DNA from 4 places in the Phyllobacterium sp. YR620 genome. Region 4 is predicted to be linked to each of the others. Evidence: predicted binding sites of a transcription regulator. Region 4 holds the regulator's gene; each other region holds the start of a gene.
What was found. Region 4 encodes PhoB, which activates phosphate uptake and scavenging genes when phosphate is short. Its sites were predicted from a motif close to TGTCATNNANCTGTCAT; they were not measured.

Region 1 (4,062 bases), on a different contig from region 4:
TCGGTGACAAGATCACCACCGACCATATTTCGCCGGCCGGTTCGATCAAGGCGGCTTCGCCTGCCGGGAAGTACCTCACCGATCACGGCGTCGCCCCGCTGGACTTCAACCAGTACGGCACGCGTCGAGGCAATCATGAGGTCATGATGCGCGGCACCTTCGCCAATATCCGCATCCGCAACCACATGCTTGGTGAGAACGGCCGCGAAGGCGGCTACACGATCCATTATCCTTCCAAGGAGGAAATGCCGATCTACGATGCTGCCATGCAGTATCGTACGGAGAATGTGCCGCTGGTGATCTTCGCCGGCGTCGAGTACGGCAATGGTTCGTCGCGTGACTGGGCGGCCAAGGGCACCAGCCTTCTCGGCGTCCGCGCCGTTATCGCTCAGTCGTTCGAGCGCATCCACCGTTCGAATCTCGTCGGCATGGGAATCGTGCCATTCGTTCTCGAAGACGGCACGAGCTGGCAGTCGCTCGGCCTCAAGGGCGACGAAATCGTCTCGATCGACGGGCTTGCCACGATCCAGCCGCGCCAGAAGACATTCGCCACGGTCACCTATGCCGATGGCAGTGTCAAACAGGTGCCGCTCATCTGCCGCATCGATACGATCGACGAGCTTGAATATCTGAAGAACGGCGGCATCCTGCAGTACGTGCTGCGCGATCTCGCCGCCTGACGCTCCAATGACATGAGTATTGAAGGGCCGCCGGGTGATCGGCGGCCCTTTTGAATGAATGTGAGCCAAAACGTGATCGAATTCACCTCAAAGTGACTTCCCCTTGAAAAGTGCGGCTCCTATCAATCTTCTCGCAATCCTTTTATCCGACAACAATCCCACTCGAATTGGGAAGAGAATTTAACCCGTGTATCTGCGCAAACTTTCCAGACGCTTGCTGATCGGCGCACCGCTCATTGCTGCGGCCGCCTATGTGCTTCCGGTCTGCGCTGATGATGTTGGCAAGAAACCCGAGGGCGTTGTCGAACTCTATACGTCGCAGGGTTGCGGATCCTGCCCTCCCGCGGACGCGGTACTCAAGGAACTCGTCGCGGAAGGCAAGGTCGTCGCGCTCGCCTTTCACGTGGATTATTGGGATTATCGGGGCTGGATCGACACGCTCGCCCTGCCTGAAAACACCGAACGCCAGAATGCTTATCGCGTCGCACTGGGCCTCAATGGCGTCTATACGCCCCAGGTGATTATCAACGGCCGTGTCCACGTCAACGGACAGGATGGACAGAAGATTCGCCGCCGCATCGCCGAGATGCGCGATACCGATTCGGGCCTTACCATTCCGGTCAATATTGCCAAGGCAACGCCCGACCGCCTCGTCATCGATATCGGCCAAGGGCCAGTACCGACAAAACCTGTCCGCGTCCTCCTCGCCTATTTCAATCGCGAATCCATCGTGGCCATTCCGGATGGCGAAAATATCGGGCGCAAGGTCAGCTATGCCAACAGCGTGCGTGCGATGGAAACCGTCGGCATGTGGGACGGCAAGGCCCAGAAGATTGAAATACCGATCAGCGAAATTGCCAGCAAGAAGTCGACAGGATGTGCCGTGCTTCTGCAGGAGATGCTGGGCGAGGGTCAGCCAGGACCAATTATCGGCGCGTCGATCATGGCCGCCAAACAGTAGCGGAAGGCGCTCTCCTAAACAAAAACAGGCCGGATAAATCCGGCCTGAGATATTGGGGCATGTTGCCATTCAGGGAGACTGATGGTTCGGCCCAAACAACCCGTTGGGCGGGGGCTTGGGGTATCGGACTGTCAAGACCGAACCGTCTCAGACAACATGCGAGGGATGTTGGGTGCGGAATCGGGCGGCAATGCGAACAGAAAATGGCGAGAATGTGTCCAACAATCACCATTGGAGACAGTGCGTATTTCTTCGTGACATCATCGCAAAACCGGTTCCTAACCCTCGTCGTCGCCCTTCGGAAATCATTCCGGACTTGTAAATAGGCGCAGAAAAGGTCACCCTGATGTCATCCAGGTGTCACACGGCATACAAAGGCGGATGATTGATGGACAGCAATGCAGGTGGCGACGAAGCGCAACAGCAGGCAACTCTAATTCCCCTCACACGCAGTAGCGACTTGCCCGTTACCTTCAACCGGCGTGAACTGGATCAGATCCTTCGAATCTACGGTTTCATGGTTTCCGCCGGCGAATGGCGGGACTACGCCATTGACCACTTGATGGATCGAGCGGTGTTTTCCATCTTTCGCAGGGCCAGCGAGGTTCCGATGTTTCGGGTGGTAAAGAACCCGAAACTTGCCCGCAAGCAGGGCGCCTACAGCGTTATCGCGGCAAGCGGTCTTATTCTCAAGCGCGGCCACGACCTCGACCGCGTTTTAAAGGTGTTCGACAAGGGTTTGAGCCTCGTGCGTGGCTGACGCGTTTTAAGCGTCTTCGCTCCGCAAGGGCGGCTTTCCTGGAAGCGTATGCGCCCCGCCATTCATCTCCAGCTGCATCAGCACAGTATCGAGCCAGCGTCCATGCTTGAAGCCGGAGGCCCTGATTGTGCCGGAATATGTGAACCCTGCGCGGGTATGGAGCCTAACGGAAGCGGAATCCTCATGCCCATCCCCGATGACGGCGATAAACTGCCGGAAACCAAGGGCGGTACAGTCCTTGATCAACTGGCTCAGCAGTTGCTTGCCCAAGCCCTTTCCCTTGGCGTCGGGCGCGATATAGATCGAATCCTCCACCGACCACCAATAGGCCGGACGCGTGCGGAAATAGCTTGCATAGGCGTAGCCAATCACGGCCCCGTCCCGTTCGGCGACGATATAGGGAAAGCCGTCCGTGGTGATTGCGTGGAACCGCTTCGTCATTTCCGCCTGGTCCGGCGGGTCGATCTCATAGGTCGCCGTGCCGTGGAGGACGGCATCGCGGTAAATTTCGGTGATGCTCGCGAGGTCGGCTGGCTGCGCCGGGCGGATATGAATCTCTGACATTGGCTCTCACAGGGGGAAAATGATCGTGCCCGTTTCATGCACGTCTTTGCCGGCATTTTAAAGTGGAAACGCGTTACTCTGGTGGGGAATTACGCTCAACGAAAAAGGGCAGCGTTTCCGCTGCCCTTTTTGTTATTTTCCATGCTCGAAGCCTAGTTGCGGTTACCCAGGAACTGCAGCAGGAACATGAACATGTTGATGAAGTCGAGGTAGAGCCGCAGGGCGCCCATGATTGCCTTGCGGCCATAAGTGTCCGAAGCGTCGCCTTCGTAATACATTTCCTTGATCTGCTGCGTGTCGTAGGCAGTCAGGCCTGCAAAGACCAGGACGCCGATTGCCGAGATTGCGAACTGCAAAGCGCTCGATGCAAGGAAGATGTTGACCAGCGACGCAAGGATGATGCCGATCAGACCCATGAACAGGAACGAGCCCATCGCGGACAGATCACGCTTCGTGGTGTAGCCATAAAGCGAAAGTGCACCGAACGATGCGGCGGTGATGAAGAAGGTCTGCACGATGCTTCCCGAGGTGTAGATCAGGAAGATCGAGGACAGCGAGAGACCGACAAGTCCAGCATAAACCCAGAATGTGGTCTGCGCGGCAGATACGCTCATCCGCTCAATGCGGAAACTCAAGAAGAACACTGCGGCAAGCGGCGCGAGCATGACAACCCAGCGCAGCGGCGAGCCGTAGAGGGCAACACCGAGATTGGTTAGCATCTTGCCGTTCGGCAACTGTGCGGCGGCGAGAGATGGGTCATTGGTTGTCGCGAAATAAACGGTGGCGAGCGCAGCGAGGCCGGTCACTGCGAGACCGATGCCCATTAGATTGTAGACCTTCAGCATGTAGCTGCGCAGACCCTGATCGATCCCCGCGTCCACACGCATTCCGGCCGATGTGCGGGCCTGGATATTGCGATAGTCAGCCATGGTTTTCCTCATTTGCTTCGTCCCGTCGGGTGTCGGGTTATTCCCCAGGCGCCGCTGGCGGGACCCCAGCATGCCTTGCGAAGAATTATGGGGATTCCTCGGGTCCATAACAAGACCTCAACTACTCAAGATTGCGTGTTAGCGTGCCAAATTATGAGTAAATTGGTA
Region 2 (4,062 bases), 400 kb from region 4:
GGCAGGCAGATCGCGCAGATCGCCGAAATCGACAACATGCAGCGCACCACCCGGCGTGAGATGGTTGATTGCTTCGCGCATCACCGCCTGCCATTGCGGGATCATCGATACGGCATAGGAGATGAAAATCCGGTCGAACGCGCGCCGCCCAAGGATCGCTTCAGGCTCGAACTTTGCCGCGTCGGCGTAGGCGAGCGTGGCGCGATCACCAATTCCTGCAGCAGCTATCTTCTTGCGTGCTGTTGCCAGCATTTCATTCGAAATATCAATGCCGTAGAGCGAAGTCTTTGGATAAGCCCGCCCGGCAAGCACGAGGTTGCGGCCCGTACCGCAGCCGATCTCTAGGATGCTGCCACTCGTTGGCGGGGTGAGCCCGGCAAGCACCGGGTCGCGGCCAAGCAGGTAGTATTTGCGGGTAGCGTCATAGAAGTGACGCTGATGCCGGTACACCCGGTCCATCAGCGGGCCGTGTTCAATCTTGGCAAACATCAGGCGCGGTCCTTGCGAAGGTAGAGGTGAAAGCCGCCATAGATCGACGAGCGATCGCGCTCGTGCAGCGCGCGGGAAAGTTCTTCCTGATAGTCCCAGCTATCAAGCAACGTATCGTCGATGCGTCCGGGCAGGATGGTAGGCTCGGCCGCCGTGCGGAAGATGACGCGTGCGCCCGGCGCGGCAGTGCGGGTGATCTCCGCCCATAGTTCATTGAGCTGGGTGTCGTTCATCCAGTCCTGCGCATCCAGAAGAATGAAGCGATCGACCGAGGCGTCGGGTTTTGCCGCGAGGAATTCGGTGAAGGAGGCATTGACGACGTTCATCCGGCTGGCGCGGTCGCGCACGGTGGCAAAATTGCTGCGAGAAAGGTAGGGCGGCAACGGGCCGGTCTCGGCATTGTCGCTGTAGCCGCGGCCAAAGGCCTGCCAGGCAAAATAGTTTTCCGAGAGCGGAAAGCCGCAAGCGAGCTTTTCCAGCCTGCCGCGTAGCACCTGCGCCATATTGCCATCGCCGGCGGTGGCGAGCGCATCATATTGCTGCGGAGGAATGCCTAGTCCGAACAGCGACGACTTCCGCTTCGTCGCCCAGCGGATCATGCGCTTGTCGAAGAGCGGGGCGAGGGCCGTATCGAAATAGGCGCGCTGCTCCTCCATGGTGGATGCCTTGAGCAGATCGCGCGGGTCGATGCCGTACAGCCTGGCAATTCGATGCCCCATGCCGATGAAGAGCCCGAGCAGCCCGTGCCGATAGAGGTCGCGTGAGAAGATGGTGATCCGACGCCGGCCGGAAAGCATGCGCTTTTCCCAATAGGCGCGGCTCGTCGCGTCGAGATGCGGCTGGATGAAACGCTCATAGGCAGCAAGGTTGGCCCTGTCGTCAGCCGTCCCATAGAAGCGGTAAAAGGCGTCGTAATTGGGCAGGCGGGCAACTGCTGCGAGCTTAAGCCGGTTGAAGGCGACATGAGCGGTGTTGAGGTCGACGGCTTCGACGCTGGCCGGATCGGCCGTCAGATAGGACATGGCGTTGCAGCCGCCAGAGGCAATGGTGACAATCCGGTGGCCAGGCAGAATCTGCAGTGCCTCCATGTCCACTTCCGGGTCTTCCCAGATTTGCGGATAGACCAGCCCCTTGAAGACATGGGCGAAGAGGCGTTCCGAAAGGCCGGCTTTCGAAAGGAGCCTGTTTTGCCGGACCGCCTTGTTGAGCTTCTCGTTGCGCGGGGACAGTTCGTTGGATTGTCTAGCAAGCGGCATCTAATCGAATCCCCTTTATTGGAAATTCCTGCCCGCCTAGCATCCCGATGTAACAAATGGGTGACGCACGCCCTTATAGCGACTTGCCAAGTTGATTCAACTTAAGCGGGCAACTAATTGAGCTTGCACGGCCAGGAAGTGTGACAGCCGTGCAAAGGCAATTTAACAAGTGCCGTCATTTCCGTGTTTTATCAACGTTTCGTTGACGCCGCTGCGCCAAGCCAGTTTCAGCGCAAATCCAGGCGCCCATGACGCCTAACAGGGCACGTAGACATCAGGATCGCGCTTGTCGGTGCGTGCCGACTGGCCTAAAGAAATTATATGCAAATTCACCGATTCGTGGCTGCCCGGTCGGCCCGCATTGTATCCGGAAGTGACGTAGAATGAGCCAGCGTTTGGTTGCCACGATTACTCCGCCCGGTCGCAGGCTGATCGGCCAGATTACTCCTCCTGGCTCGAAGTCGATCACAAACAGGGCTCTGCTGCTGGCGGCAATGGCGCCTGGCAATAGCCTTATCCGCGGCGCGCTGAAGAGCGACGACACACGCTATATGTCCGCGGCTATGCGCGACATGGGCGTGATGGTCAGCGAGCCTGACGAAACCAGTTTTGCATTGACCAGCAGCGGCCGCCTTTCTTCACCTGCGGTTCCGCTATTTCTAGGGAATGCCGGCACCGCTACCCGCTTTATCACGGCAGCGGCGGCGGTCGTGGACGGAACGGTCATCGTCGATGGCGACGATTATATGCGCCTCCCACCGATCGAACCGCTCGTTGTAGCGCTGCGCGCTGCGGGCATCGACATCTTCAGCCAAGCTGGCTATCCGCCAGTGACCGTGCGCGGCACTGGCCGCCTGAAAACCAGCCGGATCGAAATCGATGGCGCGCTATCGAGCCAATATGTCTCAGCTGTGCTGATGATCGCGCCGTTTGGCGAGGGGCCGATCGACATCATACTATCTGGCCCCGCTATCGGGGCGCGCGGCTATGTCGATCTGACACTTGCGGCAATGGAGAAGTTCGGCGCAATGGTGGAGCAGACATCAGATGCAAGTTGGCGCGTCCAGCCGACCGGCTATATCGCCACCGATTTCATAGTCGAACCTGATGCGTCTGCAGCTACTTATCTGTGGGCGGCGGAAGCGATCACGAATGGTTCAATTGACCTAGGCATGCCGGTGGAGGCATTCACCCAACCCGATGCCAGAGCAATGGCCACCATCCGACAGTTTCCGCGGTTGCCGGCTGTCATCAACGGCGCGCAGATGCAAGACGCGATACCTACGATCGCGGTCTTGGCGGCGTTCAACGAAACACCGGTGCGATTCAGCGGGCTATCCAATCTGCGCGTCAAGGAATGCGACCGCGTGTCGGCGCTAGCTGCGGGGCTCAACGCAATTCGCCCAGGCCTCGGCATTGAGGAGGGAGACGATCTGCTTGTCGCCTCGGACCCGGGTTTGCAGTCAAGCTTTTCCGAGGTCGACATCGATACCCATTCTGACCACCGCATCGCGATGAGCTTCGCGCTGGCCGGCCTCAAACTGCCAGGCATCAACATCCTTGATTCCGGCTGCGTGGCGAAAACCTATCCAGGTTACTGGAACGGCCTGCGTTCGCTAGGGGTCGCGGTCAAGGAAACGTCCCCTTCATAGTATCTTGGCGAGTATCGTTCAGGAGACCGGATTCTCGGGTATCTGGGCATCTGGACCGCCGGTGTCGAGCGCGCTTGGCTTTCGCGATGCCAGCGCGGCGTCGTCGACGTGTACCTTGAGTGAAAGCTTTTTGCAAAGGTGAACTCATTTCATCGGCGAGCGTCAGCCTCTGGCGGACATGCGCGAAATTCGTCGGCCGCATCAGTCCGCCAAGGACTCGCAGCGCCTTCGACCGTTATTTTGTTCGCGCCAAATGCCTCGATGATGAGGGGCGGGCAAGTAATTGAGCTTGCACGGCGTGGAAGTGTGACGACCGTACAAAGGCAATTTAACAGGTGTCGTTCGTTTCGTGTTTTATCGACGTTTCGTTGCCGCTGCTGCGCCACAGTTTCAGCGTAAATCCAGGCGCAGGTGCTCGTCGTCATAGGACTTGCCGTCGTAGCGCAATGCATCCTTCTCAAAACCAAAAACTGTAAATCCGAGACCAAGATATATATTGCGCGCGGAGAGGTTGGTTGCCATCACCGTCGCATGAAGAACGTCTACATGCTGCCTCGCATGTTCGATCACGGCCGCAGTCAATCGTCTGCCTAAGTCATGACCTCGCCAGGCGGGATGGACGAAGACACCCCATAGCAGACCTACGTGGCGCTTCTTGGCTTTGG
Region 3 (4,062 bases), 360 kb from region 4:
GCGATTTGACTGGCTGGATTAAACCAGCCAATCGCCGTGAACCCAGCCCGAAAAGTCGGCCTTTCCTGAAGCCTCGAGCACCGAAACGTAGCGCCATTTGCCGCTGGCTTCGTGCACCAGAACCTTCGTACCATCGGGCAGCATATTATGAACCAGCGGGAACGACGCCCCGGCACCGGAGCGGATGTTGAGCCCGCTCTGGGAATGCACGACCATCACCGCATCGCCATCTTCGGCCTCGCCTTTCACCTTGGCCTTGAACGTCGCCATGTCCCAGGCCGGGCCGGGATCGGACTTGCGGCCGGGCGCGATATCGTCGTGGCCGAGAATATCCTCGATGGCATATTCGGCGCAGATCGCCTGGACCGCCGCAATCACGGTCTCGAGCTGCACCGTCGTGAAAACCTCCCACCCGCAATCGGGCGCGCCGAACTTGTGCCTTGCTTCGATAACCTTTTGACTTTCGACAGGCGCACCCGTCCACGATACCCAGCCGGCGCCGCTCTTGTTCAACGGTCCCCAGTTCTCGATCTCGATGCCGATCGCAGAATTGTTGAGGCCGGAATATTGCCGGCCGCCCTTGCCGGTCCAGCGGCTTTGACCTGCGTGCCATGCAACCTTGTCGAAGGGCACGCACTGACGGATCGAGCCATCGCGGCAAACGACGAGGTGAGCCGCGACGTTGGCGGACTTTTGCGAAAAATATCGGGCGATATCGGCGTCCGGCCCACTTGCAGTATAGTGAATGACGATGAATTTCGGGGCCAGCGCGCCGCCGACATTGGGAGAAGCAACGAACGGAAGCTGGGAACCGATCGAAGCAAGCTTATGATTTTTAATCGTGAATTTCATGACCAGTTTCCTCGATGCAGAACTGGTCCTACTCTAGACGTTATAAGAATAAATTCCTATTAGACGAATGGGCTACCATAATCCGCCATCGCAGGCCGCCCACCCTCTATTCGGGCTTGCCCTTGGTCCAGGTCACATTGCCGGCAAAAAGCGGGATGGTCGAGATCGAGGTCTTGGCCGAGCCGTCCTGAACCTGGGTCGCGTGCGCCAGATAGATCAGCGAATTGTTGGGTTTGTCGTAGATGCGGGTGATGACGAGCTTCTTCCAGATAAGGCTGGTGCGCTCGGAGAATACACGTTCGCCGCCTTCGCCAAGTTGGATATCGCCGATGGTCACGGGGCCTGTCTGCTGGCACGAAATCGAGGCATTAGACGGGTCTTCGAACCAGTTGCCCTTTTGCAGCCGATCGATAACCCCGCGGGAGAAAGAAGCAAGGTGACAGGTCACGCCCTCCACTTTCGGATCATGGACCGCATCGATGACGATATCATTGCCGAACCAGTCGACGCCCACCTTGCCGACCTCTTCGGCAGTTGCCGGCTGGAATGCCGCCGCGCCGAAAAGCATGAGTGCAATCAATGTCTTCTTCATTCAAATCTCCGGAGGTTCAAAACGTTCGCCAGAGACAGTTGGCGATTTAAGGCGGCGATTGCAAGCCATTATGAGCCGGGGCGATGCCCTTCCCACTTTGCCAGGAAGTCTTCGATGGAAAGCGACTGGATGTCGGGAATTGCCTCGAAGATGCTGTCGAGCGGCCAGTCCCACCACGCAAGTTCGAGGAGGCGTGTCGCGATAGCCTGCGGGAAACGCGGCCGTATCATCCTTGCCGGGCTGCCGGCTACGATCATATAGGGCTCGACATTGCGCGTGACCACGGCATTGGCGCCGATGACGGCGCCGTACCCGATCTCGACAGCGGGCATGATCACCGCGCCGTGGCCAATCCAGACATCGTGGCCGATGCGGACCCGCTTCGCCTGTCTGCGGGCGCGAAACCCGTTATCGATGCCCTGAAAGCGGAAATATTCATTCGGGCGATAGCTGACCTTGTGCATCGTCAGCCGCTCCATGGGATGTTCGAGCGCGTTGATGCGAACATTGGCGGCGATCGAACAGAAGCGCCCGATCTCGGCGTAGATACCCTCGCTGTGCCGTTCCAGATAGGAGAAATCGCCGACCGTCACGTCGCGCAGGATCACTCTTTCACCGACTTCCGCATATTTGCCGAGCTTGACGCCCTTGAGCTGCGCGGTCGGATGGATACGCGGCTGCTCGTTCATGAAACGGGGATCGTTGGTCTCAGCCATGGCATCTTCTCGAAACTGGTTGGCGGGCATCGGGCCCACGGCATTTCTTTTGCATAAACCGCGGGCAAATCCTATATTCGCGTCATGAAAACATCGCCGTCGGTCAGCACGCCCAGATTGATGCTCTACGCAGCGCTCGCGCTTGGCGCGTCAGTCGCAACGGGACTGACCTTTGCCGCATGGTTTAACAACAGCGATTCTATCTTTCTGTCTCTCATCAATGCGGGTCTTGCCTGGTGCATGTAGCCGCCACGCCGTCGCGGAGCCTTCATTCATGAACAAACGCCTGTTGCCTCTTCTTATCGCGGCGGCCTTGCTTGTTGTGGCCGCGGCCGGATGGGTCACTTTTGAGGCGTCGCGCAAGAGCGCAGGCGGGGCGCAAGGCGCGTTCGGTTCAGCGTTTCGACTGACGACGATGAATGGCGAGCCGATCACCGAAGCAGCTTTCCGGCAAAAGCCCTCGGCAATCTTCTTCGGCTTCACCCATTGCCCGGAGATCTGCCCGACGACCCTGTTCGAACTTGACGGCTGGCTGAAAAAGCTCGGACCCGAGGCGGATGGCGTCAACGCCTATTTCGTGACGGTCGATCCGGAGCGGGATGACGCGGCAACGCTGAAAGCCTATGTCGGCAATGTTTCCGATCGCATCGTCGGCGTCACCGGCGAGCCCGACAAGCTTGCCGCCATGCTCAAGGGCTACAGCGTCTACGCCCGCAAGGTTCCCGTAGAGGGTGGTGATGGCTACACGATGGACCACACTGCGTCGATCTATCTGCTCGACAGCAAGGGCGGCTTCTTCGGCACCATTGCCTATGGCGAAAATCCTGATACGGCTGTCGAGAAATTGCAACGCCTCGCCAAGAGCTGAAAGTTCCCTGATGACCACGCAGACCCGTCTTTTCCTCACCGCCGGCAAGATCGAGGCCGGCCGCGTCTTCGCCATGCTGGAGCGCGCATTCGAAGAGGACGGCCTGCCAATATCTTCCTCGGAAATCGATGAAGATCGCGAAATCTTCGAAGTCTCCGTCTATACGTTCGAGCCCGACGAGATCGAGGCGCGCATGCGCGACGCACTCGGAAGCGATATGTTCGGCCTTGAGCTCCAGCGCGAACAGGTGCCGGATATCGACTGGGTGGCGCATTCGCTCGAAGGACTGAAACCTGTGCGCGCCGGACGCTTCTTCGTCCATGGTTCGCATGATCGCGACAAGCGGCGGATCAACGATCTCGCCATCGAGATCGACGCTGGCCAGGCTTTCGGTACCGGCCACCACGGCACGACGTCCGGCTGTCTCGACATGATCGGCGAAGTGATCCGCAGGGATCATCCGCAAAACGCGCTTGATCTCGGCACAGGCAGTGCAGTCCTTGCCATCGGCATCGCCAAGCTCGCACCGATCCCGGTGCTCGCGACCGATATCGATCCTGTTGCGGTGGCGGTCGCCCGCGAAAATGTCGTCAAGAACGGTGTCGCCGCTCGCGTCAAAACCGAAACGGCGACCGGATTCCACCATCCGGCAATGCGTCTTGCGGCGCCATTCGATCTGATCGTTGCCAATATCCTGGCCCGGCCGCTGATGCAGCTCGCGCCCGAAATGCGCAGGCACCTCGCCTATGGCGGCTCGCTGATCCTTTCCGGAATACTGGATTCACAGCGCGAAAAGGTTTTGGCCGCCTATCGTATCCAGGGGCTATTCCACCAGAAGACGCTGCACCGCGAAGGCTGGGTGACGCTGCACCTCAAGTCCCGGGCAACCTACTGAAGCGTCAAACGGAATAGATCCTGTGCCGGTATCTTTCGCGCGGCGCGTCGATGGCGCGCACGGCATAGCGGCCCATTTGGGCCGTGCGACAGGAAACCAGGTTTTCAAGGGCTGTCTTGAAAAATCCGCGGATCTTCTG
Region 4 (4,062 bases):
GGCAAGGAAGTCACTGTTCACTACGGCGACAAGCAGGCCTTGTTCGGTGTCAGCCTCGACGTGCCGGAAAAGATGGTCACGGCGCTGATCGGCCCTTCGGGCTGCGGCAAGTCGACGTTCCTGCGCAGTCTCAACCGCATGAACGACACCATCGAAGGTTGTAAGATCGGCGGCAAGATCACGCTCGATGACGAGGATATCTACAATCCGAAGATCGACGTCGTCGAACTCCGTGCCCGGGTGGGCATGGTGTTCCAGAAGCCCAACCCTTTCCCGAAGTCCATCTTCGAGAACGTTGCCTATGGACCGCGCATTCACGGACTCGCGAAGGGTCGCCACGAACTTGATGAAATCGTTGAAAAAAGCCTGCGCCGCGCCAGCCTTTTCGACGAGGTGAAGGATCGCCTGCATGAGGCTGGCACCGGTCTGTCCGGCGGCCAGCAGCAGCGCTTGTGCATTGCCCGCGCCATCGCCGTCAGTCCGGAAGTGATCCTCATGGACGAGCCGTGCTCGGCGCTTGATCCCATCGCCACAGCAAAGGTGGAGGAACTGATCGATGAATTGCGCGAAAACTACACCATCGTCATCGTTACCCACTCGATGCAGCAGGCAGCGCGCGTTTCGCAGCGCACGGCCATGTTCCATCTCGGCAATCTTGTCGAGGTCGGCGATACGGAAATGATGTTCACAAGCCCCACCGAGAAGCGCACCCAGGACTATATCACCGGACGCTTCGGCTGACGCAGGAACGAGGACAAAGCACATGACCGAGTTGCAGCACACTGTGCGCTCTTACGATGACGAACTGAAGTTCCTGACGCACAAGATCGCCGAGATGGGTGGTCATGCCGAACGCATGGTCGAACAGGCGGTCGCCGCCATGGTCAATTCCGACAATGCGCTGGCGCAGCGCGTTATCTCGGACGATCTGATCCTCGACGCCGGTCAGCGCGAGATCGATGAAAAGGCCATCACCATCATCGGCAAGCGCCAGCCGATGGCGATCGACCTGCGTGAAGTCATCGGGACGATCCGCATTTCCTCCGATCTCGAGCGTATCGGCGATCTCGGCAAGAACATTGCCAAGCGCGTCGTTGCCGTGACCGATACCCGCCAGACGCTCTCGGTCTACCGCGGCTTGCAGACAATCGCCGAACTTGCCTTGACGCAGCTGAAGGACGTGCTCGACGCCTATGCGACGCGCTCGGTACAGCAGGTGAACATTGTGCGCGAACGCGACGACGAAATCGACGCGCTCTATACGTCGCTGTTCCGCGAATTGCTGACCTACATGATGGAAGATCCGCGCAACATTTCCGCCTGTACGCATCTTTTGTTCTGCGCCAAGAATATCGAGCGCATAGGCGACCACGCCACCAATATTGCCGAGACAGTCTATTACATTGTTACCGGTTCGCAACTGCCGGCGGAACGTCCCAAGGAAGACCAGACACATACTATTATTGTGGATGAAACGACCGAGTCCTAATTCAACTGAAGGCTTGATATGGCAATAGCTCCCAAAATCACCGTTGTGGAGGACGAGGAAGCCCTGAGCGTCCTCCTCCGGTACAATCTTGAAGCTGAAGGCTATGTTGTCGAGACGATCGCACGTGGCGACGAAGCGGAAATTGCGCTGCGCGAGAACGTTCCGGATCTTCTGATCCTCGACTGGATGCTGCCTGGCCTGTCGGGCATCGAACTCTGCCGCCGCCTGCGGGCGCGGCGCGAGACCGAAATCCTGCCAATCATCATGCTCACCGCCCGCGGCGAGGAAAGCGAACGCGTTCGCGGCCTTTCGACCGGTGCCGACGACTACATGGTCAAGCCGTTTTCGACGCCTGAACTCCTGGCGCGCATCAAATCCATGCTTCGCCGCGTCAATCCGAGCCTGCTTTCGCACGTGCTGAGCTTCGGCGATCTCAAGCTCGACCGCGAACAGCACCGCGTTTTCCGCAAGGAGCGCGAGCTAAAACTTGGCCCGACGGAGTTTCGGCTGCTCGAATTCCTCATGCAGTCACCCGGACGAGTCTTTTCGCGCGGCCAGTTGCTCGATAATGTCTGGGGTGCGGACATCTATGTCGATGATCGCACAGTTGACGTCCACGTTGGTCGCCTGCGCAAGGCGATCAATATCGGACGTTCGATAGATCCGATCCGCACCGTACGTGGCGCCGGCTATTCGTTCGGCTGATTCTCAATTATTGTGGTTCTAACAAGGGCGTCGCATCAGCGCTAGATGGCTGATGCGACGCCTTTTGGTATTTTGTAGTCCGCCGACAACGCCTTGCTCAAAGTCTCCACAGCCTGGACTTGAAATTCACGCAAATATAGGGTAGGGGGCTATATTATGTCTCATACCACCAAGGAAAAACCAAAACTCCTCGCAAGGATCCGTCGTCTCAAGGGGCAGATGGAGGCCGTCGAGCGTGCGCTCGAAGCGGAAATGTCGTGCGGTGACATTTTGAACCTGGTGGCGTCGGTGCGCGGCGCGGTAAACGGCCTGATGGGTGAACTCATCGAGGACCATATCCGCATGCATGTCGTCGATCCCGGAACCGAGACGGACAGCGAACGCGCCAAGGGCGCAGCGGATCTCATCGACGTTGTAAGGATGTATCTGAAATGAGCCACGATCACGCGATCCATTTGCCTCAAGGCACGCATGCCCATGTGTTTCTGGGCGACGATCACGAGCGCAACGAACGACGCACCTGGTTTGTGATCGCGCTGACCGCGACGATGATGGTTGCGGAGATCGTGGCGGGAACGGTTTTCGGCTCGATGGCGCTTGTCGCCGATGGCTGGCATATGTCGACACATGCTGCCGCGATTTTGATCGCGGCGTTGGCCTATCTCTATGCAAGGAAGAATGCCAGCAATCCGCGTTTCACCTTCGGCACGGGAAAATTCGGCGATCTCGCAGGTTTTGCCAGCGCTGTGATCCTCGCGCTTATTGCACTGCTGATCGGCTGGGAGAGTTTCCTACGCCTTGCCAACCCGATCTCGATCAGTTTTCCGCAGGCGATCTCCGTTGCCGTGCTTGGCCTTGCCGTCAACCTTGTTTGTGCCTGGCTCTTGCGCGACGACCATAGCCATCATCACCACGGTCACCATGGCGATAACCATCATCACCACGGTCACGATCATAATTTGCGTGCCGCCTATCTGCACGTTCTTGCCGATGCGCTGACGTCCGTCCTCGCCATCATCGCCCTTCTCGCGGGCAGCATTTACGGCTGGCTTTGGCTCGATCCGGCCATGGGAATAGTCGGTGCTCTTGTTATCGCCAGATGGTCATGGAGTCTCATCCGCGATGCGGGCGGCGTGTTGCTCGACTATGTCCCTCAGGGTGAAGACCTGCCTGATGAAATACGTGGCGCCATCGAAAAGGAGGGCGACGTGATTACCGACCTGCACGTCTGGCAGCTTGGCCCGGGGCATCACGGTGCCATTGTTTCGCTTTTGAGCGACGATCCGAAAGCGCCGTCGTCCTATCGTGCCAAACTCGCACATATCCATGAGTTGTCGCATGTGACCGTTGAGGTAGAGCCGAAGGCCGCGTAAATATCGATTCTGGTGGGTCACACGCTGAGCTTTGAAGACCCCACGTGCGACGAACGTTCGAATAGCCGGGAGCCCATGTGATGACCGTCACGATTTACCACAACCCGAAATGCGGTACCTCGCGTAATACCCTCGCCATGATCCGCAATGCAGGGATCGAGCCGGTGATCGTGGAATATCTCAAGACGCCGCCGAGCCGGGAAACCCTGAAGGAAATGATCAGCCGGGCTGGTCTTAGCGTGCGCCAGGCCTTGCGCCAAAAAGGTACGCCCTATGCCGAGTTTGGCCTCGACAATGCTTCGTTGGACGACGATGCGCTTCTCGACGCGATGATGGCCAATCCAATCCTCATCGAACGTCCTTTCGTCGTGACCGAAAGAGGCGTGCGGCTCAGCCGCCCTTCAGAAATTGTGCTTGAGATCCTGCCAGATGCGCAGAAGGGCCCGTTTTCCAAGGAGGATGGTGAGGTCGTTATCGACAGCTCGGGCAATCGCG

Region 1: a site for PhoB is predicted at 1,989-2,005, ahead of BLR72_RS09115 (DUF2794 domain-containing protein). Genes of this name have one in related genera too.
Region 2: a site for PhoB is predicted at 1,795-1,811, ahead of BLR72_RS03140 (BtaA family protein). Genes of this name have one in related genera too.
Region 3: a site for PhoB is predicted at 2,416-2,432, ahead of BLR72_RS03345 (DapH/DapD/GlmU-related protein). Genes of this name have one in related genera too.

The regions. Positions count from the first base shown of each region.
Region 1 covers NZ_FNJP01000002.1:479,912-483,973, reverse strand. Annotated here, with positions in the region: gene acnA (aconitate hydratase AcnA) at 1-680, shown strand, start outside; gene BLR72_RS09120 (DUF1223 domain-containing protein) at 868-1,641, shown strand; gene BLR72_RS09115 (DUF2794 domain-containing protein) at 2,030-2,401, shown strand; gene BLR72_RS09110 (GNAT family N-acetyltransferase) at 2,408-2,965, opposite strand; gene BLR72_RS09105 (Bax inhibitor-1/YccA family protein) at 3,118-3,894, opposite strand.
Region 2 covers NZ_FNJP01000001.1:675,341-679,402, forward strand. Annotated here, with positions in the region: gene BLR72_RS03135 (class I SAM-dependent methyltransferase) at 1-489, opposite strand, end outside; gene BLR72_RS03140 (BtaA family protein) at 489-1,745, opposite strand; gene aroA (3-phosphoshikimate 1-carboxyvinyltransferase) at 2,129-3,397, shown strand; gene BLR72_RS03150 (GNAT family N-acetyltransferase) at 3,788-4,062, opposite strand, start outside.
Region 3 covers NZ_FNJP01000001.1:720,896-724,957, reverse strand. Annotated here, with positions in the region: gene BLR72_RS03360 (ATP-dependent helicase) at 1-9, shown strand, start outside; gene BLR72_RS03355 (N-acetylmuramoyl-L-alanine amidase) at 19-852, opposite strand; gene BLR72_RS03350 (CreA family protein) at 959-1,444, opposite strand; gene BLR72_RS03345 (DapH/DapD/GlmU-related protein) at 1,513-2,160, opposite strand; gene BLR72_RS03340 (SCO family protein) at 2,435-3,028, shown strand; gene BLR72_RS03335 (50S ribosomal protein L11 methyltransferase) at 3,039-3,923, shown strand; gene BLR72_RS22370 (hypothetical protein) at 3,928-4,062, opposite strand, start outside.
Region 4 covers NZ_FNJP01000001.1:1,080,158-1,084,219, forward strand. Annotated here, with positions in the region: gene pstB (phosphate ABC transporter ATP-binding protein PstB) at 1-741, shown strand, start outside; gene phoU (phosphate signaling complex protein PhoU) at 764-1,489, shown strand; gene phoB (phosphate regulon transcriptional regulator PhoB) at 1,508-2,194, shown strand; gene BLR72_RS05065 (metal/formaldehyde-sensitive transcriptional repressor) at 2,351-2,629, shown strand; gene dmeF (CDF family Co(II)/Ni(II) efflux transporter DmeF) at 2,626-3,567, shown strand; gene arsC (arsenate reductase (glutaredoxin)) at 3,648-4,062, shown strand, end outside.